2 regions of the Colwellia sp. SU-HH00943 genome follow, and region 1 is predicted to be linked to the other one. Evidence: predicted binding sites of a transcription regulator. Region 1 holds the regulator's gene; the other holds the start of a gene.
What was found. Region 1 encodes FNR, which switches genes on or off when oxygen is low (the NO sensors DNR and NnrR bind a similar motif). Its sites were predicted from a motif close to TTGATCTAGATCAA; they were not measured.

Region 1 (3,982 bases):
TAATTAGGCAGTATATGCTCGGGAAAGCCAGGCTGTTTTTGATCTAAGTTAACGGCAACAATATCAAAGTGAATCGGGGCGGATTCTTTTAATAGCATTAATATGCTTAATAGTGCATAGCTGTCTTTGCCGCCAGATAAACAGACCATAATTTTATCGCCATCTTCAATCATATTATATTCAGCGATAGCTTGCCCAACATTACGTCTAAGGCGCTTTTCAAGCTTAGATAATTGCGTTTTTTCAGTAGCTGATAATAATTTTGGTGTGCTCATAAGCCGGCTATTTCTTTAAGAGTATAATTTCGCCGCGCATTATAGTTTTTTTAGGGAAGTAAAGCTATAAGCTGTGGGTAAGCTTATAGCTTTTAAATAACTTATTGAAGGGGTGAGATATAACCATCGGGCTTTAAGGCAAGTACATCACAGTTTAGCTGGTCAATAACATGCTCTGCGGTATTTCCAATCAATGCTGCTGAAATTCCCGTTCTTCCTACGGTGCCAAGTACGACTAGCTCGGCATCTATTTTGTCAGCGACTTGCTCAATGACCGTTTCAGGTAAACCTTCTTCAACATGCGTGTTGATGACGCTGATATCAAATTTGTTCGCGTGCGAAATCATTGCTTGTTGATGATGTTTGAGCATAGTGTCATTGTATTCAGTTGAGTTAAACTCAGGAATTTCAATCGCCACGTTGACGGGGGTACCAGGGAAGGAATTTACTAGGTGTACATTCGCTTGAATTAATGAGGCTAAATGTTTTGCCTCTTCGGTAATTTTTATGTTTAAAGAGCGGTGCTCTTCTTCATCGCTGCCTACATTTAATGCAGCAATAACATTACCGTTCTCTGGCCATGCATGCTCTTTCACTAACAGTACAGGGCAAGGGCATTTACGTAATATATGCCAGTCAGTTGGCGTGAAAACGACAGATTTGAGCTTGTCATGCTGATGAGTGCCTTTAATGACAATGTTGTAGTTATCTTGTATTACTTTTTCGACAATAGCTTCAAAGGGGCGGTTATGCCAAACCACTTGGCAGTCAATGTCTAAATCGCCTTTTACTTCATTTATAATATTTTCAAGCCAAAGGGTTTTATCTTTAATTACTGATTGGCGCATAACATCACGCTCATCACTAGAGAGGATTGTGGTCATTTCATAAGAAAAATCAAAGATAGTTAAAAATGCAGTGACGTTTACACTACTATCACCCGAAGCAGTAATGCTTGCTGCTAATTCAACGGCTCTTTTTAAGGCTTTCTGTTCATCCGTTGTTGGATCAATAACGGCGAGGATATTTTGGTAGGTTTCCATGATTAATCTCACTTTTGTTTATTTACAATATAACCATTCCTAAGATAGTTTATAGCAAATGTATGAAATTAATGCTTGTTTTAAATCAATTTATTTAAAATTTGATACTAGTGTTACTGTCAGTAACACTAGTGAATTATGAGGGATTATAGCTCTGCGCAATCAATGAGTTCATCAATATCTAAAATTGTAATGAGTTTACCATCAACTTTGATTAGACCATTTTTATGAAAACGGTTTAGAAGTCTACTGATGGTTTCAACCGTCAAACCTATATAATTACCAATATCACTACGTGTCATGGTTAAACGAAATTCTGTGGCAGATAATCCACGAGCATGATATCGCTCACTCAAACTTACTAAGAAAGTGGCAACCCGTTGCTCGGCATTTTTGCGATTTAGCAGCGTTAACATTTCTTGATCGGTACGGATTTCATTACTCATTAATCGCAACACTTGCTTCTTAAGTTTCGGCATAGTGTTAGATAGTGTATCTAAATTGTTATAAGGAATTTCACATACCATAGATGTTTCAAGTGCTTGAGCGAAACTCTTATGTTCAGTATCAGCAATAGCATCAAAACCTAATAAATCGCCAGCTAGGTGGAAACCAGTAATTTGCTCTTCACCTTGTTCATTGACGGTAAAAGTTTTAAAGGTACCAGAGCGAATTGCATACAGTGCGTGCATCTCTTGGCCATCAGTAAAAATTTTATCGCCTTTATGGATAGGGCGCTTACGATCGATAATATCGTCTAGCGTATTAAGCTCTTGATCATTCAGTGTAAAAGGTAAACAAAGTTCACTAATACTGCAGTTTTGACACTTTATATGCTGTGCACTTGGGCAACTTTTATTTTGCATGCGTTACTCTTTTTTGTAGAGTTTTTAATAACCTAAACTCTTTTTTAATAAGGTCTTAACCCTAATATACAGGACTGGACTATGGTATTAGAACATGTGGTGATATGCAACAATAAAACTATAAATACCAAATGATATTAATGTTAACGCCATCACTTTTCGTAAGCTTGAATTGGTTAGTAGGCTTTTTATACTGTTAAAGCTTAGAGATAACGTTAGTAGTGCTGGGAGGGTACCTAGGCCGAAAAGTAACATAATGCTAGCCCCGGTCATTGCGTTGCCACTGGCCAATGCCCAAGTGAGTGTTGAGTATACTAAACCACAAGGTAACCAGCCCCAAATTGCGCCTAACGAAAGTGCTTTTACAGGGCTTGTGACAGGGATAACTTTTTTAGTTAAAGGTGATATATAACGCCATAGTTTTTGTCCTAACGCCTCAATGCGGTTAAGCCATAATAACCACTGACCTATATAGAGCCCTAATAGAATAAGAAAAATAGCTGAAAGCATTCTTAATCCAGCCAGTGGTAAGCCAATATTTTTAGCCGCAATTGAGCCCGTATAGCCAACAATGGCACCGATAAAACTATAAGAGATAATCCGTCCAACGTTATAACTAACAATTAAGGTAATATTTCTTGATGGGGAGGGAGGAGTTTGAGAATTAACAGGGATTACTTGATTGCTATATTTATTAGCAGGGAGTGCAGAGGTTAGCATAGTGGTTATACCGCCGCACATAGTAATACAATGGCCTGAGCCAAGTAAACCAACAATAAAAGCAGACAATAAGTCTAGGGTCATTATTTTATCTGCTCTTGTGTTTCAGGCTCTTGTATTCCAGGTTTGTGTTCGTTGGCCGTCTGTTGTTCTTTGTTTACTGTATTTGGATTATTGTCTTTTTTTATCGTGTTATCTTCATTGTCATCAAACAGAATGCTCATCCCTTGTTTTTCAAGATCTTCAAATTGCTCAGTTTTTACTGCCCAAAAAAATAAGTAAATTCCAATACAGGTAAGTAAGACAGCAATTGGGATTAAAATATAAATTATGCTCATATAAGACTCTTATTTTACTTTTCTTGTTTAACTTTTCTTAGTAAACGTAGTGAGTTCGTAATAACCAAAATAGAGCTAGCAGACATGCCTATTACCGCCATATAAGGTGTGATATAGCCAGCAACTGCTAACGGTAAAACAATAGCATTATAACCAAAGGCCCATAAATAGTTTTGAAAAATAATACGACGTGTTTTTAGCGCGACTTTTGTTAAGGTATTTACACTTGATAGTTGGTCATTTAATAGGATTACATCGGCACCACTTTTGGCTATATCTGTACCACAGCCCATGGCCATAGAAATATGTGCAGCACCAAAAACAGGTGAGTCGTTAACACCGTCTCCCACCATAACAACTTTTGCATCATCTTGTTTTTGAAGACTATAAAGCATCTCCATTTTATCGGTAGCGGTTAGGTTTCCGTGTGACTTAGTTATTGCTAATTGCTGTGCGACTTTATCACAAGCAATTTGACTATCGCCTGATAACATCAATGTTTGATTATTTTCATTTAAAGACGTTATTAATGTTTTTGCATCAGCTCTTATTTGATCAACCAAATAAAAAACCGCTATCAGTTCACCCTCACAAAGTAATACACAAGCGGCGGACTTGGTGGTTTCATTAATTTCATTGAGCTGCCATGTAGGCTTACCAATACTGTAATGTTTGTTATCAATGTTGCCTGATACCCCTTTACCTGATTCAACTTTTACGTTTATTGCGTTTAGGTTGAA
Region 2 (3,982 bases), on a different contig from region 1:
GGCCTTATTTGAGCAATTAATCAAGAATGACGAACCCTCACTATTTACCAGTATATTTAAAGATCTTGTGGCAATACCGACACTAAGACCCATAGTATTTCAATGTATTCGCTCTCCTGAGCGTAGCAATGCGCTATCAAGTGCTATTGGTCAGTTATTTCAACAAGCTTAATACCACTACCCCATGTATATGTAAGGTAAAACAAGAAACTATGGAAAATATTTATTATTTATTGCTCTTTTGTTTAATTTGTTGGTACTTTATTTACCTAAGAAAATTAGCAGAGGCTGCTCGTAAACATGCTATTCGTTATTGCGAACAAAATAAATTACAATTTATTGCTATCGCAAGGCGCTCAAGCCGTTTAACCTTCACTAAAAAACATGGGCTAATTTGGCTCAGCTTATTTGATGTAGAATTTAGTGGTGATGGTGAGTCGAGTAATAGTGCTACATTAACCTTAGTTGGTTTAAAGTTAGATGATATTGATATTCCCCCTTATCGAGTTCATTAATTTCAATATTACTTATAGTCCATTTCAGTATTTCATGGAGACACTGTGCAGTTATTAAAGTCACTTTTTTGTTTGCAAGGTTTTGATAATAGAACCCGATTTTTTGCGATATGCAGCGCTATTTATATTGTTTTTATAATGCTGGCCTCGGCTTTTACTGGCAAAATATTTATCTCATTAATACTCAGTGTTTTATTTAGTGCCGCACTGGGCTTAACAAGTTTACGTAGACTCAATGATGCCAAACTTAATCGTAATTGGCTTTTTGCCCCAAGCATTAGTTTTTTAATTATTGCACTTATTATTGTATTTTCAGAGCAACACAGTAGTTACTATTTACTATTACTACCAGCATTAAGCTCTGCCTTATTACTTACTTACCCAAGTAAAGTTGAGACTCAAGCATCTTATACATTAGGTTATATTGGCCCTGTCGATATGTCTGAGTATCAACAAACCCTTCACCAAGGAAAATCAGCTAAATATAGAATTGAGCCCAGTATCGCTGGTGAAAATGCTATTCCTATTGAAGCCCAACATATTGAGCAACAAGCAAATGCTGCCTACGCTTACCAAACTCATCAAACGGCACCGCGAGGTAATGAACAGGCTGATATTGGTGAGCTTATCCGATTGAAACTATTAAGTAATAAAAAAGCGCAAATTGCCATTGTTGCAACAGTGATTGTTATTTTAATAGCGGTACTAACGTCTTGGCTGGTCACATTTTTGACCAGTGAAAGTGAAGCTGAAGTAGAGCAAGTTATACCAAAACAAACTGCAGCTATTAATAACCAAATCATACGAAGCTTCCCATTGACCATGCCTGATAATTTCACTTTATACTTGTCGCAACATCAGGGCTTAATAATACATTGGCAGGCCGATGAAGTGGCTACAACGCAATTATGGTCTCAATTTAGCGGTCAAGGTGATGAAAGTTGTGAAAAAATTAGTTTCAATAAAGGTACACCAATACGTACGCTAACGGTTGATGTAGAAAGCGGCGATGGTGCAAATACAGAGTATTTTGCCAGCTTTTCACCGTTAGATACTCAAGTACTTATTCAGGCACTTGCCTTTAGAGGGAACTTCTCTTTGTGTGGTTATGATTTTTCGCTAAAAGGCAGTCAATCAGCATTAGGTAAAAATGATAATTACGCTCATTGGGTGAATTATTAATTTTTCGTGATTTTTGATTACTAAAATTATAATTACAAGCGAAGTAATTACGAACGTACTCTAAAAGAGATGTATGAATTGAGTGAGTACAGATAATCTTGTCATCAGCTTTTTTGACTTGGGCTTAGAATAAACTAAAGCCCAATTTAAAACTCAAGAAGCGATTACTCAAAAACGACTACACAAATGAGACTAATAAAAGGTTCAATGACGTAAGGCAACTTACTTCAGGGTTTGAAAACCAATGCCTTGTTCAAATAATTGGTCGTAAATATTTTTCATAGCAATAGTATTTTCAGTGAGCGAATCATTCCATTTATCGCGTTTTTCAAAACCTAAATCACTAATTTGATAATAGTAATCCGCATGTAAACCACTGGCCTCAAGACAGCTTTTCGTGCAAGATAAACTGCAACCGTCTATAGCAATAATCGGTCTCCCAGATCTCGCTAATTCCATGATAGGTGCAACGTTACCAACAATACCAGACACACAAGACATTTCCGCAATACCATCACCATCAAGGTTTAATGAAATATTATGTGCCATTTGCGCTAAGTTTGAACAACCTGAGCATGAATAAACAATGGGTTTTTGTTGAGCTGGTTCATTCTTTTGATTCTTGACCACGACTAACTCTCTCTTTAATTAGATATGTCACAACAATATAAAATTGCCATTGTTTAATTCTAACAAGTTAAAGCAAGTAGGGGTTGATTTGCATCAAGGTTTAAGCTATTGCAAGCAAGTGATTTTTAACGATACCAACTTTCGAGCACATCATTAATTTTATCCATATCTAAATACCGCTCACATGCATCACTGATACGATTAATAGCGATATCTTCAAGCGCTTCGATACTGATGTTTTCTTCTATTTGTGCGCCGACCCAGCTCATTATTAATTGTATTGCTCTAGGTGTGTCAAACAAACCATGTAAATAACAACCTGCAACTTGCTCATCTTCACTAATATAACCATGAATCTGAGAATTTATAGTCATTAAAGGCGTAACCTTCATTGGCGAATTCGCAATTAACTCACTGATTCCAGCATGAATTTCATATCCCTTTACATCGGCATTTTGTTGGTTCAAATGCAGCTGCCCTTGTACATTGGTTAATGTCTTCTCAGCATGTAATTCACTGGTAATAGGCAAGTAATCTAAACCATCACAATTGAGCGTATCGCCTTCAATCGATAGCGGGTCATAAATGTGTTTACCTAACATTTGATAGCCACCACAAATACCTAGTACCTTTCCTCCATAGCGAAGGTGCTTAGCGATATCTCGCTGCCAACCTTGAGCTTGTAAAAACTGTAGATCTGAAATGACGTTTTTACTTCCTGGCAGAATAATTAAATCACAGGCAGGAATAACCGCTTTAACTTGCGGGTTTTTAGCGAAAAGAAATTGACAATCAATACTGTCATGATGACGTAAAGCATCGAAATCAGTATGGTTACTCATATGAGGGTAAACTAATACAACAACACGTACTTTATGCGCTTTATCAGTGCTACTTTGTTGGGTGACTAATGCATCTTCTGAGGAAATATCTAAACCATGTAAGTAAGGTAATACACCAAAAACCGGTTTATTGGTTTTTTTCTCTAACCACGCAAGACCCGACTCTAACAAACTAAAGTCACCGCGAAAACGATTGATCACAAACCCAACAACCCGATCTTGCTCTGATTGAGCAAGTAACATTAACGTACCAACCAATTGCGCAAAAACGCCACCTTTATCAATGTCGGCAACAATAATCACTGGGCAATCTACCGCTTCTGCAAAACCCATATTAGCAATATCACCTTCACGCAAATTGATTTCTGCCGGACTACCTGCCCCTTCAACCACAGTAAGTTGATACTGCTCAGATAACCTTTGGTGAGATTCAAGCACAGCATTCATGGCAACCTTTTTATAATCTTGATACTGGGCGGCCTCCATTCTTGATATGGCTTTACCATGAATAATAACCTGTGCGCCAGTATCTGAATTAGGTTTGAGAAGTATTGGATTAAAATCAACATCAAGCGCTACATTGGCAGCTTTTGCTTGTAAAGCTTGTGCTCTACCTATTTCGCCGCCACAAGGGGTTACAGCACTGTTTAAGGCCATATTTTGTGGTTTAAATGGCGCTACTTGGATTGCTTTCTTTGCAAATAATCGACATAAACCCGCAACTAACGTGGTTTTACCGGCATCAGAGGTAGTGCCTTGCACCATTAAGGTTTTCATTATGCCACTCTTTTAGATTTAAATTTGGTAGATTAA

Region 2: a site for FNR is predicted at 2,411-2,424, ahead of AC27GZ_RS00110 (putative zinc-binding protein). Genes of this name have one in related genera too.

What each region holds. Positions count from the first base shown of each region.
Region 1 is NZ_BAAJLW010000003.1:134,317-138,298, forward strand. It holds gene ttcA (tRNA 2-thiocytidine(32) synthetase TtcA) at 1-275, opposite strand, end outside; gene uspE (universal stress protein UspE) at 377-1,318, opposite strand; gene fnr (fumarate/nitrate reduction transcriptional regulator Fnr) at 1,465-2,184, opposite strand; gene AC27GZ_RS09130 (sulfite exporter TauE/SafE family protein) at 2,272-2,988, opposite strand; gene ccoS (cbb3-type cytochrome oxidase assembly protein CcoS) at 2,988-3,242, opposite strand; gene AC27GZ_RS09140 (heavy metal translocating P-type ATPase) at 3,257-3,982, opposite strand, start outside.
Region 2 is NZ_BAAJLW010000001.1:26,112-30,093, forward strand. It holds gene AC27GZ_RS00095 (DUF3549 family protein) at 1-172, shown strand, start outside; gene AC27GZ_RS00100 (DUF3301 domain-containing protein) at 213-515, shown strand; gene AC27GZ_RS00105 (hypothetical protein) at 561-1,697, shown strand; gene AC27GZ_RS00110 (putative zinc-binding protein) at 1,920-2,327, opposite strand; gene AC27GZ_RS00115 (cobyric acid synthase) at 2,453-3,946, opposite strand.